3 regions of the Enterobacter kobei genome follow, and region 3 is predicted to be linked to each of the others. Evidence: predicted binding sites of a transcription regulator. Region 3 holds the regulator's gene; each other region holds the start of a gene.
What was found. Region 3 encodes PurR, which represses purine synthesis genes. Its sites were predicted from a motif close to CANGCAAACGTTTGCNTG; they were not measured.
Positions count from the first base shown of each region.

Region 1: the regulator PurR is predicted to act here: its motif matches at 3,373-3,390, upstream of purM (phosphoribosylformylglycinamidine cyclo-ligase).
Region 2: the regulator PurR is predicted to act here: its motif matches at 2,484-2,501, upstream of cvpA (colicin V production protein).

Region 1 is NZ_CP017181.1:3,415,357-3,420,465, reverse strand. It holds gene ppk1 (polyphosphate kinase 1) at 1-1,436, opposite strand, end outside; gene purN (phosphoribosylglycinamide formyltransferase) at 1,637-2,278, opposite strand; gene purM (phosphoribosylformylglycinamidine cyclo-ligase) at 2,275-3,312, opposite strand; gene BFV64_RS16395 (6-phospho-beta-glucosidase) at 3,579-5,009, shown strand.
Region 2 is NZ_CP017181.1:3,303,221-3,308,329, forward strand. It holds gene BFV64_RS15840 (UbiX family flavin prenyltransferase) at 1-299, opposite strand, end outside; gene purF (amidophosphoribosyltransferase) at 389-1,906, opposite strand; gene cvpA (colicin V production protein) at 1,940-2,428, opposite strand; gene dedD (cell division protein DedD) at 2,648-3,334, opposite strand; gene folC (bifunctional tetrahydrofolate synthase/dihydrofolate synthase) at 3,324-4,592, opposite strand; gene accD (acetyl-CoA carboxylase, carboxyltransferase subunit beta) at 4,663-5,109, opposite strand, start outside.
Region 3 is NZ_CP017181.1:1,999,873-2,004,981, forward strand. It holds gene punC (purine nucleoside transporter PunC) at 1-1,089, opposite strand, end outside; gene punR (DNA-binding transcriptional activator PunR) at 1,204-2,115, shown strand; gene purR (HTH-type transcriptional repressor PurR) at 2,133-3,158, opposite strand; gene cydH (cytochrome bd-I oxidase subunit CydH) at 3,456-3,545, shown strand; gene BFV64_RS09640 (MFS transporter) at 3,709-4,875, shown strand; gene sodB (superoxide dismutase [Fe]) at 4,915-5,109, opposite strand, start outside.

The sequences.
Region 1 (5,109 bases), 1.4 Mb from region 3:
GTGATGCGGGCGTCGGCGGTGAGCAGCGAGTAGTCGGTGTAAATCCGCGCCGTTTTTTCGTTGAAGTTCCCGGTTCCGATGTGGGCATAACGCACCACGTCTTCGCCCTCTTTACGGGAGATCAGGAACAGCTTGGCGTGAATTTTCAGCCCTGGTGCGGAGAAGATGACGTGCACACCCGCTTCCGTCAGACGGCGCGCCCAGTGAATGTTGGCTTCTTCATCGAAACGTGCCTGCAGCTCCACGACCACGGTCACTTTTTTGCCGTTGTGCGCCGCATGGATCATCGCGTCGATGATGCGGGAATCTTTTGCCACGCGGTAGATGTTGATTTTGATCGCCAGCACGCTCGGGTCGAAAGAGGCCTGACGCAGCAGTTCAAGCACGTGTTCAAACGTGTGGTACGGATAGTAGAGCAGGACGTCACGTTCGCGAATGGCGTCAAACCCGTTGCGGAATTTATCAAACCAGAGATGGCGCAGGCGCGGCAGCGGCTTGTTCACCAGGTTGGCTTTGCCAACGTTCGGGAAGCCAATAAAGTCTTTAAAGTTGTGGTAACGGCCACCGGGTACGATGGAGTCATAGCGCGAAATGGTCAGTTTCTCGCGCAGCATCTCCACCATGGCGTCCGGCATATCGCGCTGGTAAACAAAGCGGACCGGCTCGGCCGTCAGGCGCTGTTTCAGGCTGGAGGACATCAGCTCCATCAGGCTGGCTTCCATCTCGTGGACCAGGTCGTATTCGGCGTCACGGGTCATCTTCATCGAGTAGGCGTTTAGCGCATCGTAGTCGAAGAAGCCTTTGAAGATGTCGTCCAGACAGTAACGCAGGATGTTATCCAGCAGGATCATTGGCTTGCGTCTGCGCGGGGTTTCCGGCGGCAGATTCACAAAGCGCGGCACCTTGTCAGACGGGATCTCCAGCAGCGCGTAGCTGATGGACTCACCGCGAATAATTTCCACGGCCAGATAGGTGTAGTCATCCTTCAGGAACTGCACCAGGTCGGTTTCGCGGTTAATCAGAATCGGGGTAATGTGCTGGCGGAGATAATGTTTGAAGTAGTGGCGCAGCCAGTTTTGTTGGTTAACGGAAAGCTGACGTTCGTTAATCAGGAAGATTTGATTGCGTGCCATCTCCAGCAGCAGTTCGTTATACAGGCCGTCAAACTCCTGATCGGCTTTCAACACGCGGGACTGGATTTTACCCAGCAGATGACGCGAGTGAGAATTTAAGCCCTGTTCTTCGCTGATGATGATCCGTCTTTTCAGCTCGGCAAAGCGAACCTTGTAGAACTCATCCAGGTTGTTGGAATAAATGCCCAAAAAACGCATGCGTTCGATCAGCGGGTTACTTTTGTCGGCCGCTTCCTGGAGTACACGTTCGTTAAATGCTAACCAGCTTAGCTCTTTCTCGATATATAACTTTTCCTGACCCATTACAGCTCACACTCCAGTTCAATCACAGGACGTGGTAAATCCGTCTCGTCCTTATTATGGCGAGCATTTCCACGATATGTCCAACAGTGCCAGAAAAGTATGACAGTTATTTTTTTTGTTGGGGATTTTAGAGAGTTGGGGGAGGCAATATCGGGTAATGCAATAAGTCGGGTAAGCGTAGCGCCACCCGACATAACAAACTACTCTTCGGCCGCATAACCCTGAGGCGGAAGCTTAACGCCGTCCAGCCAGGCTGCACCGTCGCGCATTTCAAGACGCCCGTCAACAAACCAGCTGACCACCAGCGGGTAGATGGCGTGTTCCTGAGTTTGCACGCGCTCGGTCACGTCGTCTTCGTTGTCGCCATCAAAGACCGGGACTTTCGCCTGCAGGATCACCGGGCCACCGTCCAGTTCGTCAGTGACGAAATGCACAGAGGTACCGTGCTCCTCATCGCCATTTTCCAGCACCTGACGGTGTGTGTGCAGGCCGGGATATTTTGGCAGCAGGGAAGGGTGGATATTCAGAAGTCGCCCGGCGAAGTGTTCGACAAACGCCGGGCTCAGAATACGCATATAGCCCGCCAGTACGACCACGTCCGGTGCATAGGCATCAATCTCGTTAACCAGTTCGCGGTCGAAGGCTTCACGCCCGGCGAACTGGCTGGCTTCCAGCGCGTGCGCGGGAATGCTCTCTTGCCGCGCGCGCTCAAGGCCGAACGCGTCGGCCTTGTTGCTGAATACTGCCCGAATGGTGCCGTTAATTTTCTTCTGTTTACAGGCGTCTATGATGGCCTGCAAATTACTTCCGTTGCCGGAAATGAGCACCACGATGTTTTTCATTCAATGACCACACGCTCTTCGGAATCGGAGGCTTTAATCGTACCGATTTTCCACGCGTTTTCACCTTTCTCGGTCAACAGCTTAACCGCTTTATCGGCTTCGCTTGCTGGCAGGGCGATAACCATGCCCACGCCGCAGTTAAAGGTGCGGTACATTTCGTGAGAACTCACGTTGCCTGCGGTCTGCAGCCAGTTAAAGACTGCCGGCCACTGCCATGAGGATTCGTCGATCACCGCCTGGGTGTTATCCGGCAGGACGCGCGGAATGTTTTCCCAGAAGCCGCCGCCGGTCAGGTGGGCAATGGCGTGAACGTCAACGTTCTCGATAAGCTCCAGTACGTTTTTCACGTAGATGCGGGTCGGGGCCAGCAGATGGTCAGCCAGCGGTTTACCTTCAAGCTCAGTGGTTTGTGGGTCGCAACCGCTGACTTCGAGAATTTTACGCACCAGAGAGTAGCCGTTGGAGTGTGGGCCGCTGGAAGCCAGCGCAATCAGCACATCACCATCAGCCACTTTGCTGCCGTCGATAATTTCTGATTTTTCTACTACACCGACGCAGAAGCCTGCGACGTCATAATCTTCGCCGTGATACATGCCAGGCATTTCCGCGGTTTCACCGCCCACCAGCGCGCAGCCGGACTGCAGACAGCCTTCGGCGATACCGTTAATGACGCTGGCTGCGGTATCCACATCCAGTTTGCCGGTCGCGTAGTAATCGAGGAAGAACAGGGGTTCTGCACCCTGAACCACCAGGTCATTCACGCACATCGCAACCAGATCGATACCGACCGTGTCGTGACGTTTTAAATCCATCGCCAGGCGCAGTTTGGTGCCTACGCCGTCAGTTCCCGAGACCAGAACAGGTTCACGATATTTTTGCGGCAGCGCGCACAGTGCGCCGAATCCACCCAGACCACCCATCACTTCCGGGCGGCGGGTTTTTTTCACCACACCTTTGATTCGGTCAACCAGCGCATTACCTGCGTCAATATCAACACCGGCATCTTTGTAGCTGAGAGAAGTTTTGTTGGTCACGGCTCAAGTCCCCACGCGATTGCATAGCTAGTAAGAAAAATCGGCGCAATTCTAACAGTCCAGGCAAACGTTTGCGAGCCTATTCTCGGTGTAGGGATCTTTTTTTCTCTCTGGCCATTGCGGGGCAACAAACTTGACTCTGTTCACGAAAATGAAACCGGTTTCGGCGATCTGCTTGCAACGGATAACCCCTTTGCACATCATCGAACTGAAACCGGTTTCTGTAATTGTTTTTGCAGAAAATAACGCAGAATGAGGGAAAGCGAATGTCAGGATTTAAAGCAGATTTTCTGTGGGGTGGTGCCGTTGCGGCGCATCAGCTGGAAGGCGGCTGGAAAGAGGGCGGCAAGGGCGTAAGCGTTGCCGACGTCATGACGGCGGGTGCGCATGGCGTACCGCGTGAAATCACCAACGGCGTGCTGGAAGGGAAGAATTACCCTAACCATGAAGCCATTGATTTCTACCATCGTTATAAAGAAGACATCAGACTCTTTGCCGAGATGGGGTTCAAATGTTTCCGTACCTCCATCGCCTGGACGCGTATCTTTCCGAAAGGCGACGAGCGGGAGCCTAATGAGGCTGGCCTGAAATTCTATGACGATCTGTTCGACGAATGCCTGAAGTACGGCATCGAACCGGTTATTACGCTTTCTCACTTCGAGATGCCTTTCCACCTGGTGACGGAATACGGCGGCTGGCGCAACCGTAAGCTGATCGACTTTTTCGTTCGTTTTGCAAAAGTGGTCTTCCAGCGCTATCAGCATAAAGTGAAGTACTGGATGACCTTCAATGAGATCAACAACCAGGCTAACTTCCACGAAGATTTTGCGCCGTTCACCAACTCCGGGTTGAAGTATGCGCCGGGTGAAGACCGTGAGCCGGTCATGTTCCAGGCCGCGCACTACGAGCTGGTGGCCAGCGCCCTGGCGGTGAAGGCGGGACGCGAAATTAATCCGTCGCTGCAGATCGGCTGTATGATTGCTATGTGTCCTATCTATCCGCTGACCTGCGCGCCGGACGATATGATGATGGCGATGAATGCGATGCACCGTCGCTACTGGTTTACCGACGTGCACGTCCGCGGTAAGTACCCGCAGCATCTGCTCAACTACTTTGAACGTCGCGGGTTCGCGCTGGATATTACCGATGAGGATAAAGCAGCGCTGCGCCAGGGTTGCGTTGATTATATCGGCTTCAGCTATTACATGTCCTTTGCCACCAAGGCGACGGCGGACAACCCGCAGCTTGATTACGACGAGAGCAAGAGCCTGGTCTCTAACCCGTATGTGCAGAAATCCGACTGGGGCTGGCAGATTGACCCGGTTGGGCTGCGCTACTCCCTGAACTGGTTCTGGGATCACTACCAGTTGCCGCTGTTCATTGTTGAAAACGGCTTTGGCGCGATTGACGTGCAGGAGAGTGACGGCACGATAAACGATCGGTACCGCATTGATTACCTTTCTGCGCACATTCGCGAGATGAAAAAAGCGGTGGTGGAAGATGGCGTAGACCTGATGGGCTACACCCCGTGGGGCTGTATCGACCTTGTGTCTGCCGGCACCGGTGAAATGAAAAAACGCTACGGCTTTATCTTTGTAGATAAAGACAATGAAGGGAACGGCACGCTGAACCGCAGCAAGAAAAAGTCCTTCGACTGGTATAAGCAGGTGATTGCGAGCAACGGCGAGCAGCTATAATTGCCCGGTGGCGCTGCGCTTACCGGGCCTATGGGATTTGTAGGCCGGGTAAGCGTTAGCGCCACCCGGCAGCACCCCGCACCCAAGCCGGAGCCTTGCC
Region 2 (5,109 bases), 1.3 Mb from region 3:
GTATAGCTGTTCACAATGCCGGAGAGCGTTTTAATTGAACAGGGCAGGATCACCATGCCAGCGGTTTTAAACGAGCCTGAGGAGATGCTGGCGGCGATATCGCGCGCGTCGTGCACGACGTCGGCCAGTGCCTGAACATCACGCAGGGAGAGATCGGTTTCAAGGGAGAGGGTTTGTCGCGCCGCCTGGCTCATCACCAGATGGGTTTCGACTTCCGCTACGTCGCGCAAAACCTGCAGCAGACGTACGCCGTAAATGGCGCCACTGGCACCGCTGAGCCCAACAATGAGTCGTTTCATGATTTTCGCCCTTACTGATTTCAGGGCAGACTGTGCAGGATTTCGCGGGGAGTTGCAAGTGAGGGCGAACGCCCTCACTTGCAGAGAGATTAACCTTCGTTGTGCATCTCTAAACTTTCGAGATCGTTTTGCAGCTGAACGGCTTTCGCATCGTCGTTGCGCAGCGAATCAAGATAGTCAAGGTACTGCTGGTCGACGTCTTTCGTCACATAGACGCCGTTAAACACGGAGCATTCGAACTGCTGAATCTCCGGGTTCTCGGCGCGCACCGCGTCGATAAGATCGTTCAGATCCTGGAAAATCAGGCCATCGGCGCCGATAATCTGACGAATTTCGTCCACTTCGCGACCGTGCGCAATCAGCTCATTGGCGGTTGGCATATCGATGCCGTACACGTTCGGGAAGCGAATTTCCGGTGCGGCAGACGCCAGATACACTTTCTTCGCCCCCGCTTCGCGCGCCATCTCGATAATCTGCTCAGAGGTGGTACCACGCACGATGGAGTCATCCACCAGCAGAACGTTCTTATCACGGAATTCGGCGCGGTTGGCGTTCAGTTTACGACGTACAGACTTACGGCGCAGGTGCTGGCCCGGCATGATGAAGGTGCGGCCAACGTAGCGGTTCTTCACGAAGCCCTGACGGTAAGGTTTATCCAGAATACGGGCAATTTCCAGAGCGATATCGCAGGAGGTTTCCGGGATAGGAATAACCACGTCGATGTCGAGATCGTCCCATTCGCGAGCAATCTTCTCGCCGAGCTTCGTGCCCATATTTACGCGCGCGCTGTAGACGGAAATCTTGTCGATGAAGGAGTCCGGGCGGGCGAAATAGACGTATTCAAACAGGCACGGGTTGCTGACCGGGTTGTCGGCACACTGACGGGTAAACAGCTGGCCCTTCTCGGTGATATACACCGCTTCGCCCGGCGCAACGTCACGCAGGAATTCGAAGCCCAGGGTATCCAGCGCCACGCTCTCAGAGGCAACCATATATTCGGTACGGCCATCGCCAAGGTCGCGCTTGCCCAGCACCAGCGGACGAATGCCGTTTGGATCGCGGAAGGCAACCATACCGTGACCGATAATCATCGCCACGCAGGCGTATGCACCGCGGATCTGGCGGTTGGTCGCAGCAATGGCAGCAAAGATATTGTCTGCTTCCAGCGGGTAGTGACGGAAGTTATCCAGCTCGCTGGCGAACACGTTGAGCAGGATTTCAGAATCAGAGGTGGTGTTAATGTGGCGACGTTTCTCTTCGAACAGCTTTTTACGCAGCTCATGGGCGTTGGTCAGGTTGCCGTTATGGGCAAGGGTGATGCCATACGGTGAGTTGACGTAGAAAGGCTGTGCCTCAGAGGCGCTGGAACTGCCAGCAGTAGGATAACGAACGTGACCGATCCCCATATTACCTTGCAGACGCTGCATATGGCGGGCTTCAAACACATCGTTTACCAGGCCATTCGCCTTACGTAAACGGAAGCAGTTGTTTGCATCAATGGTGATGATACCCGCAGCATCCTGCCCACGGTGCTGAAGCACCGTTAACGCGTCATAAATCGACTGGTTTACCGGCATGAAACCGGCGATACCGACAATACCGCACATTCGTCTTTTCCTCGTTAAGCCACATCTCAGGGTTTATGCCCTGGGCAAAAAACTCGACGAGCTTTGCAGATAGTCAAAGAACCATCTGATGATGAAGCTGAACTCAGGAATGAGCTGCGATTTCTGCCAGTCTTCACTTTTGGAGAACCCGGTGAAGGTATCCAGGAAGAACAGGATGGCGGCCACAATCAGCACACCTCGCAACGCCCCGAAACAGATCCCGAGTACCCTGTCCGTTCCTGACAGACCGGTTTTCTCGACCAGCTGACCTATCACGTAATTGACGATAGCACCAACAATCAGCGTCGCGATAAACAGCACCGCGATGGCGATTCCATTTCGGACCAGTTCATCTTCAAAGCCCGTGAACCAGACAGACAGGTAAGTGTAGTAATGACTGGCAACAAAGAAAGCACAACCCCAAGTCACCAGCGATAACGCTTCACGAACAAAGCCACGGATCAGGCTAACCAGACAGGAAAAACCAATCACCGCAATGATGGCGTAATCAATCCAGACCATATGTGTCCCACGATTTAACGCCCTGTCATCCAGTTCGGGGCGAATTCTAACAGAAAAAGAAAACGTTTGCGTAGGGATTTCCTTCCCGCGCGTAAATAAAAAAGGCGCTGAAAAAATAATCAACGCCACGGTCCTTTTGACATCTCTGTGGACGTCTTCTCCCCCTCACCCCGGCCCTCTCCCTTGAGGGGCGAGGGTTAGGGTGAGGGGGAGATCTTATCAGTTCGCGCTATAGTTCATCACCACACCGCTCAGACCGGAGATCTGCTTCAGCTCACCCAGCGAGCCTTTCAGCTTATCTTTAGACGCTTCCGGCCCCACAAGGATACGGGTAATTTTACCCTGCACCGGCGTGGAAGGTGAAGTGTAAACACGATAGCCCGCGCTGCGCAGTTTACCCACGACCTCGTTAACTTTATCGGCGTTTTTCAACGCGCCCAGTTGCACAACATAGGCTTTGCCGGTCGGGGCTGCGTCTTGCTTCGCTGGCGGAGGGGTTTCTGACGCAGCAGCCAGTTGCTCTTCCGCTTTATCACGCGTTGGCTTCGGCTGCGGTTTCTCTACCGGCTTCGGTTTTTCAACAGGCTTAGGCTTCTCTACCGGTACCGGATCAATCTCGATGTTGTTATTCGCCGCCAGACGCGACGGGTCGAGCGACGGCGCAGCGGCATCGCCCGCGCGAACTTCTTCAGCCGCCCCTTCCGGCGGCTGGGCAGGCAGCGCCTGTGTCGCCGCAGGCAGCATATCCGGTTCATCACGGTCGCCCGGTTTTGGCACCAGCGGAATGGCTGCAAACTCGTCCTGATAATGCTTTTTCTGCCCGTCGAGCAGCCCGGGAAGAATAATCACCCCGAGCGCGACCAGCACAATGGTTCCTGTTAAACGGTTCTGAAACTTACTCGCCACCGGTTCTCCCCGCGTCCATCACTTCCATGACATGTGCCACCGTGTGGAAAGAGCCACACACCAGCACGGTATCTTCTGGTTTAGCATCCGCCATCGCGGCATGCCAGGCCTGAGCCACGCTACTATAGATTGCGCCTTTGCCGAGATGTTCCATCAACTGCTCGGCCGTCGCACCACGCGGCCCCTCAAGAGGAGCACAATACCAGCTATCGACCACACTCTCCATGCAGGCCAGCGTGCCACCGATATCTTTATCATGAAGCATACCGATAACCGCCAGCACGCGCCCGGTTTTTGGTAACGATTTGAGACGTCCTGCGAGGTACGCCGCTGCGTGTGGGTTGTGCGCCACGTCCAGGATCAGGCGCGGTGACTCACTCACAATCTGAAAACGTCCCGGCAGCAGCGCATTCTGAATGCCGTCGCGGATCGCCTGATCGCTGACCGCTAATCCGCTGGCGCGCAATGCCGCCAGCGCGGTTGCCGCGTTAGGCTGTGGCACCTGCGGCAGCGGCAGGTTGTCCAGCATTCCCTGCGCATCGCTAAAGCGCCAGCCGTTATCCTGAACCTCATATTGCCAGTCAACGCCACGGCGCAGCAACAGAGCCCCCTTCTCCTGGGCCACGTCAGCAATAGTGTGCGGCATATCCGGCTCACCGACCACGGCGGGTTTATTCGCCCGGAAAATACCGGCCTTCTCGCGACCAATGCTTTCGCGATCCGGCCCCAGCCAGTCGATATGGTCCAGCGCGATACTGGTGACCACCGCCACGTCCGCATCCACCATATTGGTGGCATCAAGCCGCCCGCCAAGACCCACTTCCAGAATCACCACATCCAGCTGCGCCTGTTTGAACAGCCACAATGCCGAAAGCGTGCCGTACTCGAAATAGGTTAACGAGATATCACCTCGCGCGGCTTCGATTTCCGCGAACGACGCCGTATGCGCCGATTCCGGCAGCTCGCTGTTCTGCACGCGAACCCGCTCAGTGTAACGTACCAGGTGTGGTGAGCTGTAAACGCCAACCTTGTAACCCGCCGCCATCAGGACGGATTCCAGCGTACGGCAGGTAGTGCCTTTACCGTTGGTGCCTGCGACGGTGAAAACGAAAGGCGCAGGTTTCAGCACGCCCAGACGCGCGGCAACCTGGCTTACGCGCTCAAGCCCCATATCAATGGTTTTACTGTGCAGGTTTTCCAGATAAGAAAGCCACGCGGCCAGGGGCGACGTGGCTTGAGGAATGCTTTTATTTTCCATGATGCCCGGTTGTCATTAGCAGGTTATAAAGCAAAAGGGCAGCGCCATCTGGCCCTGCCCTTTTCAGTTATCAGGCCTCGGGTTCCTGATCCGGTACCACCACGCCTTCGCGCGGCTCATCCGGGTTTGGCGCGGGCAGATTCATCAGCTTCGCCAGAACGCTTGCCAGTTTCAGGCGCATTTCCGGACGGCGGACGATCATATCGATGGCGCCTTTCTCAATGAGGAACTCACTGCGCTGGAAGCCCGGCGGCAGTTTTTCACGAACGGTTTGCTCAATGACGCGAGGACCCGCGAAACCGATCAATGCTTTTGGCTCAGCAATGTTCAGATCGCCCAGCATCGCGAAGCTTGCAGAGACGCCTCCCATGGTTGGGTCGGTCAGCACGGAAATGTAAGGCAGACCGCGTTCCTGCATTTTCGCCAGCGCCGCAGAGGTTTTCGCCATCTGCATCAGAGACATCAGCGCTTCCTGCATACGTGCTCCGCCAGAGGCAGAGAAGCAGATCAGCGGGCA
Region 3 (5,109 bases):
GGTGGTCAGGAGCGGTGTGGCAATCAGCGCCGAGACCACCAGACTGGCCAGGAAGCACAGCCCCAGTTGCAGCGTATTCTGAAGTGCGGCCGCACGGCCTGTCGCCTGCGGGAAGGGACGAAGCGCCTGCGCCACAACGATAGGGTATATCGCGCCGTTCGCGATGGCCATTACGCAGAATGGAATCAAAATTTCAGCCAGACCGACGCCGGGAATAAAGCCGACGGCCCAGGTCCCGATAACGCTCAACGCATACAGCACCAGCAACCACGGCAGCATCTGCTGGCCTTCCCATTTTTGCAGCGCCGCGCGACAGCCGTACCCGCCAACTAGGAACGCGATGGTCTGCGGAACATAGCTCAGACCGATGGCCGCCGGGCTGTAGCCCATATCGTGCAGAATAAAGGGTGAACCGGTCAGCCATGCGAAGAAGCTCGCCGAGCAGGCAGCATAAATCAGCACATTACCGCGATACGCTTTGGCGCTCAGCAGGGAGGCAAAGGTAATTGGGCTGGCGTCGGCATGCGCCTCTTTTTTATGCGCGGGCTTAAGGGCAAACGCCGGCAGCATCAGTACCAGCGTGATGGCAAACAGCGTGGCAAAGATGGCCTGCCAGTCGAAATGCGCGAGGATCCAGCTACCCAGCAGCGGGGCGAGGGCAGGGGAAAGCCCCACCAGCGGCATAATGGTCGCGAAAATTCGGTTTGTACGGTTCGCCGGATAGTAGTCGGTGACCAGCGCCTGCCAGGTGACGGCTGCGGCGCAGACGCCGACTGCCTGAATAAACCGCAGTACCAGCAGCCAGGTGGCGTCGCGAACCCATAGCATCCCCAGACAGCCCACGGCAAAAATGGCCAGACCCAGCAACAGTACCGGCTTGCGGCCAAAGCGATCCGAGAGCGGTCCCCAGAGCAGCTGCGCGAAGGCAAAACCGGCGAGGAACAAACTCAGGCTGGCGCTGATCGCGGCGGCAGGGGTTTGCAGATCTTCCTGCATGGCGGCGAAAGCCGGCAGGTACATATCGGTGGCTAAAAAGCCCAGCACGCTTAAGCCGCCGAGCCAGACTAAAAAACCTTTCCTGGGTTGCATTATTTTCTTCTCCTGAGGAGGCAGGTGTACATTGGCGCAGAGTGTAGGGAGTGCAAAGCGGCTTGTGAAACGCTAATATTTGGCGGGTGCATTCAAATTTTTTGCAGGCAGAAAATGTGGTCAGATTATTCTCTTGAAGTGGTCGATGCTGTCGCGCGTAACGGCAGCTTTAGCGGAGCAGCGCAGGAACTGCACCGCGTCCCGTCGGCAATCAGCTATACGGTGCGTCAGCTAGAAGAGTGGCTGGCCGTTCCGCTGTTCGAACGGCGACATCGTGATGTGGAATTAACGCCTGCCGGGGCGTGGTTTTTGAAAGAAGGGCGTTCTGTTATCAAAAAAATGCAGATCACCCGCGAACAGTGTCAGCAGATCGCTAACGGCTGGCGGGGGCATCTTTCCATCGCGGTCGATAATATCGTGAAGCCGGAACGCACCCGGCAAATGATCGTCGATTTCTATCGTCATTTTTCTGACGTTGAGTTGCGTGTTTCGCAGGAAGTGTTCAACGGCGTGTGGGACGCGCTGTCGGACGGCAGGGTAGAAATGGCGATTGGGGCGACGCAGGCGATTCCGGTTGGGGGACGCTATGCCTTTCGCGATATGGGGATGCTGAGCTGGAAATGCGTAGTGGCACGCGATCATCCCCTGGCGGCCATGGAGGGGCCGTTAAGCGACGATACCCTGCGTAACTGGCCGTCGCTGGTGCTGGAGGACACCTCCCGCTCGCTGCCCAAGCGTATCACCTGGCTGCTGGATAACCAGCGTCGCGTGGTCGCCCCGGACTGGGAATCGTCGGCGACCTGCCTCAGTGCAGGGCTGTGCGTCGCGATGGTGCCCGTTCATTTTGCGCGCCCGCGAATCGACACCGGCGAGTGGGTTGAACTGACGCTGGAGAATCCGTTCCCGGATGCGGCTTGCTGTCTGACCTGGCAACAAAATGATGTTTCACCTGCTATGGCCTGGCTGCTGGATTATCTGGGGGACAGCGAAACGCTTAACCGGGAATGGTTACGGGAGCCAGTGTGACTGGCTCCGTAAAGCGATTAACGACGGTAGTCGCGGAACGGACCATCCGCAACGGAACGGCGTTCGATGAGGCGCGGGTGGACTTCAATGGACTGCGACTCTTCACGTTTGTTGACGATCCTGTCGAGCAGCATGTTGAAGGCCGTTTCACCCAGCGAATCTTTCGGCTGGTGAATGGTGGTCAGCGCAGGGGTAAAGAAGCGCGCGTTGCGCACGTTGTCATAGCCGATCACGGAAATGTCCTGCGGGACGCGCAGACCCAGCTCATCGGCCGCACAGAGCGCGCCCATCGCCATGATGTCGCCCCCGCAGAAAACGGCGGTAGGACGATGTTGCTGGGAGACAATCTGCTGCATCGCGCGGTAGCCTGATTCCGGCTCAAAGTCACCCTGTACGATCCAGTTTTCTGGCACGGTGATCAGTGCTTCTTCCATCGCTTTCATAAAGCCAGCCAGACGACCTGCGCCGGTGTTACGCTCAAGCGGACCCGGGATCACGCCAATCTCACGATGACCGCGTTCGATCAAATAACGGCCCGCCATATAGCCGCCTTCAAAGGCGTTGTCGATAACGGAATCCGTGAAATCCGCACGGGCTTCACCCCAGTCCATCACCACCATCGGGATATGGCGATACTCTTCAAGCATCGACAGTACGGATTCCGGGTACTCGGAACACATCACCAGCAGGCCATCCACGCGCTTCTGCGCCATCATGGAGAGATAGGCTCGCTGTTTTTCAATGCTGTTCCACGCGTTGCCCAGAATCAGGGTATAGCCTTTCTGGAAGCAGTTTTTCTCTACCGCCTCAATGATCTCAGCAAAATAGGCCGCTTCGCTGCTGGTCGCCAGCAGACCAATCGATTTGGTGTGATTCACCTTGAGGCTGCGCGCAACCGCACTTGGCGAGTAGTGCAGCTCTTTGATTGCTGCCCAGACGGCGTTGCGCGTCTCTTCCGCCACAAAGCGGGTTTTGTTAATTACATGTGATACGGTTGTAGTGGAAACGTTTGCGCGTTTTGCTACGTCTTTAATTGTTGCCATTAAATGTCACTCCAGACCATATCCTAAACTCCTGAAATACTTGAAGGTAAACGTTTGCCTTCTCTCACCCTTATCACGCAATTTTAGATTGCGGTACGCCAGGAAAACGACACGGGACGTCAGGAGGGGGTCAATGGCCGGTACGCTAATAAATTTAGCGTGGAATTTTGTCCTATCTTGATGAAAAGGGGAAGAGGTAAAGTGGTTATCAGCTTAAATCCGGGAAGATTTTTGACGTAAACTGTGCAAAAATGAGCAAGCTCACTTTTCGTGGGGGGATTAAAAGGAGAAAAATTGATGAGTTCCGATCTGAAGTTTTCGCTGTTCACCACCATCGTTGTGCTGGCGCTGATTGTGGCGGCTGGCCTGACGGCTGTGCTGCACTGATTTACGCGGAGGGAGAATCTTCTCCCTCCCGGTTTACCGGATTGTTACTTCTCAGGCAAAAATCTTTTGCCATTTTGTTAACTTCTCATTTTTTGTGATTGATGTCATGCTTTCCGCTTCTTTGTTCTGTGTCACGACATGACACGGCATCCGGAGTTGACGCATGAAAATCAATTTTCCCCTGCTTGCCCTGGCGATTGGCGCTTTTGGGATTGGCACCACCGAATTCTCCCCGATGGGGTTACTGCCTGTTATCGCCCGGGGCGTGGATGTCTCGATCCCTGCGGCCGGGATGTTAATCAGCGCTTATGCCATCGGCGTGATGGTGGGGGCGCCGCTGATGACGCTACTGCTTTCACACCGCGCGCGCCGTAATGCGCTGATTTTCCTGATGGCGATTTTCACCCTGGGCAACGTGCTCTCTGCCATTTCACCTGACTACACCACCCTGATGCTGTCGCGCATTTTGACCAGCCTGAACCATGGCGCGTTCTTTGGGCTGGGCTCGGTCGTGGCCGCAAGCGTGGTGCCGAAACATAAGCAGGCAAGCGCCGTGGCGACCATGTTTATGGGGCTGACGATTGCCAACATTGGCGGCGTACCGGCTGCGACCTGGCTGGGTGAAGCGATCGGCTGGCGTATGTCATTCCTGGCAACCGCCGGGCTGGGCGTGGTGGCGATGGTGGCCTTGTTCTTCTCCCTGCCGAAAGGCAGCGCGGGTGAACGTCCGGACGTGCGCAAAGAGCTGTCGGTACTGGTGCGCCCGCAGGTGCTTTCTGCACTGCTGACCACCGTGCTGGGGGCCGGGGCGATGTTTACGCTCTATACCTACATTTCACCGGTGCTGCACGATATCACCCATGCAACCCCGATCTTTATTACCGCGATGCTGGTATTGATTGGCGTAGGGTTCTCAATGGGTAACTACCTTGGCGGGAAATTTGCTGACCGTTCAGTGGCCGGAACGTTGAAAGGCTTTTTAACCTTGCTGATTGCCATCATGATCGCGATTCCGTGGCTGGCGCGTAACGAGTTTGGCGCGGCCATCGCGATGGTTGTCTGGGGCGCAGCCACCTTCGCCGTGGTGCCGCCGCTGCAGATGCGCGTGATGCGTGTCGCCCACGAGGCGCCGGGACTCTCTTCTTCGGTGAATATCGGTGCGTTTAACCTGGGGAACGCCCTGGGTGCTGCGGCGGGCGGCGCCGTCATTTCTGGCGGTCTGGGATACAGCTTTGTGCCGGTGATGGGGGCGATTATTGCCGCTCTCGGCCTGCTGCTGGTGATGATGTCCGGCCGAAAACAGCCAGAAGCCGTTTGCACGGCGGAATAATAAAAATAACGCAGAAGGGGGACCCCTTCTGCGTCTCTCTTACGCGGCGAAGTTCTTCGCGACGAAGTCCCAGTTGACCAGTGCCCAGAAGTGCTCCAGGTAGTTCGGGCGCGCGTTACGGTAATCAATGTAGTAAGCGTGCTCCCACACGTCCACGGTCATCAGCGGCGTAGCGCTGGTGGTCAGCGGGGTGCCTGCATTAGAGGTGGACACGATTGCCAGTTTGCCATCCGC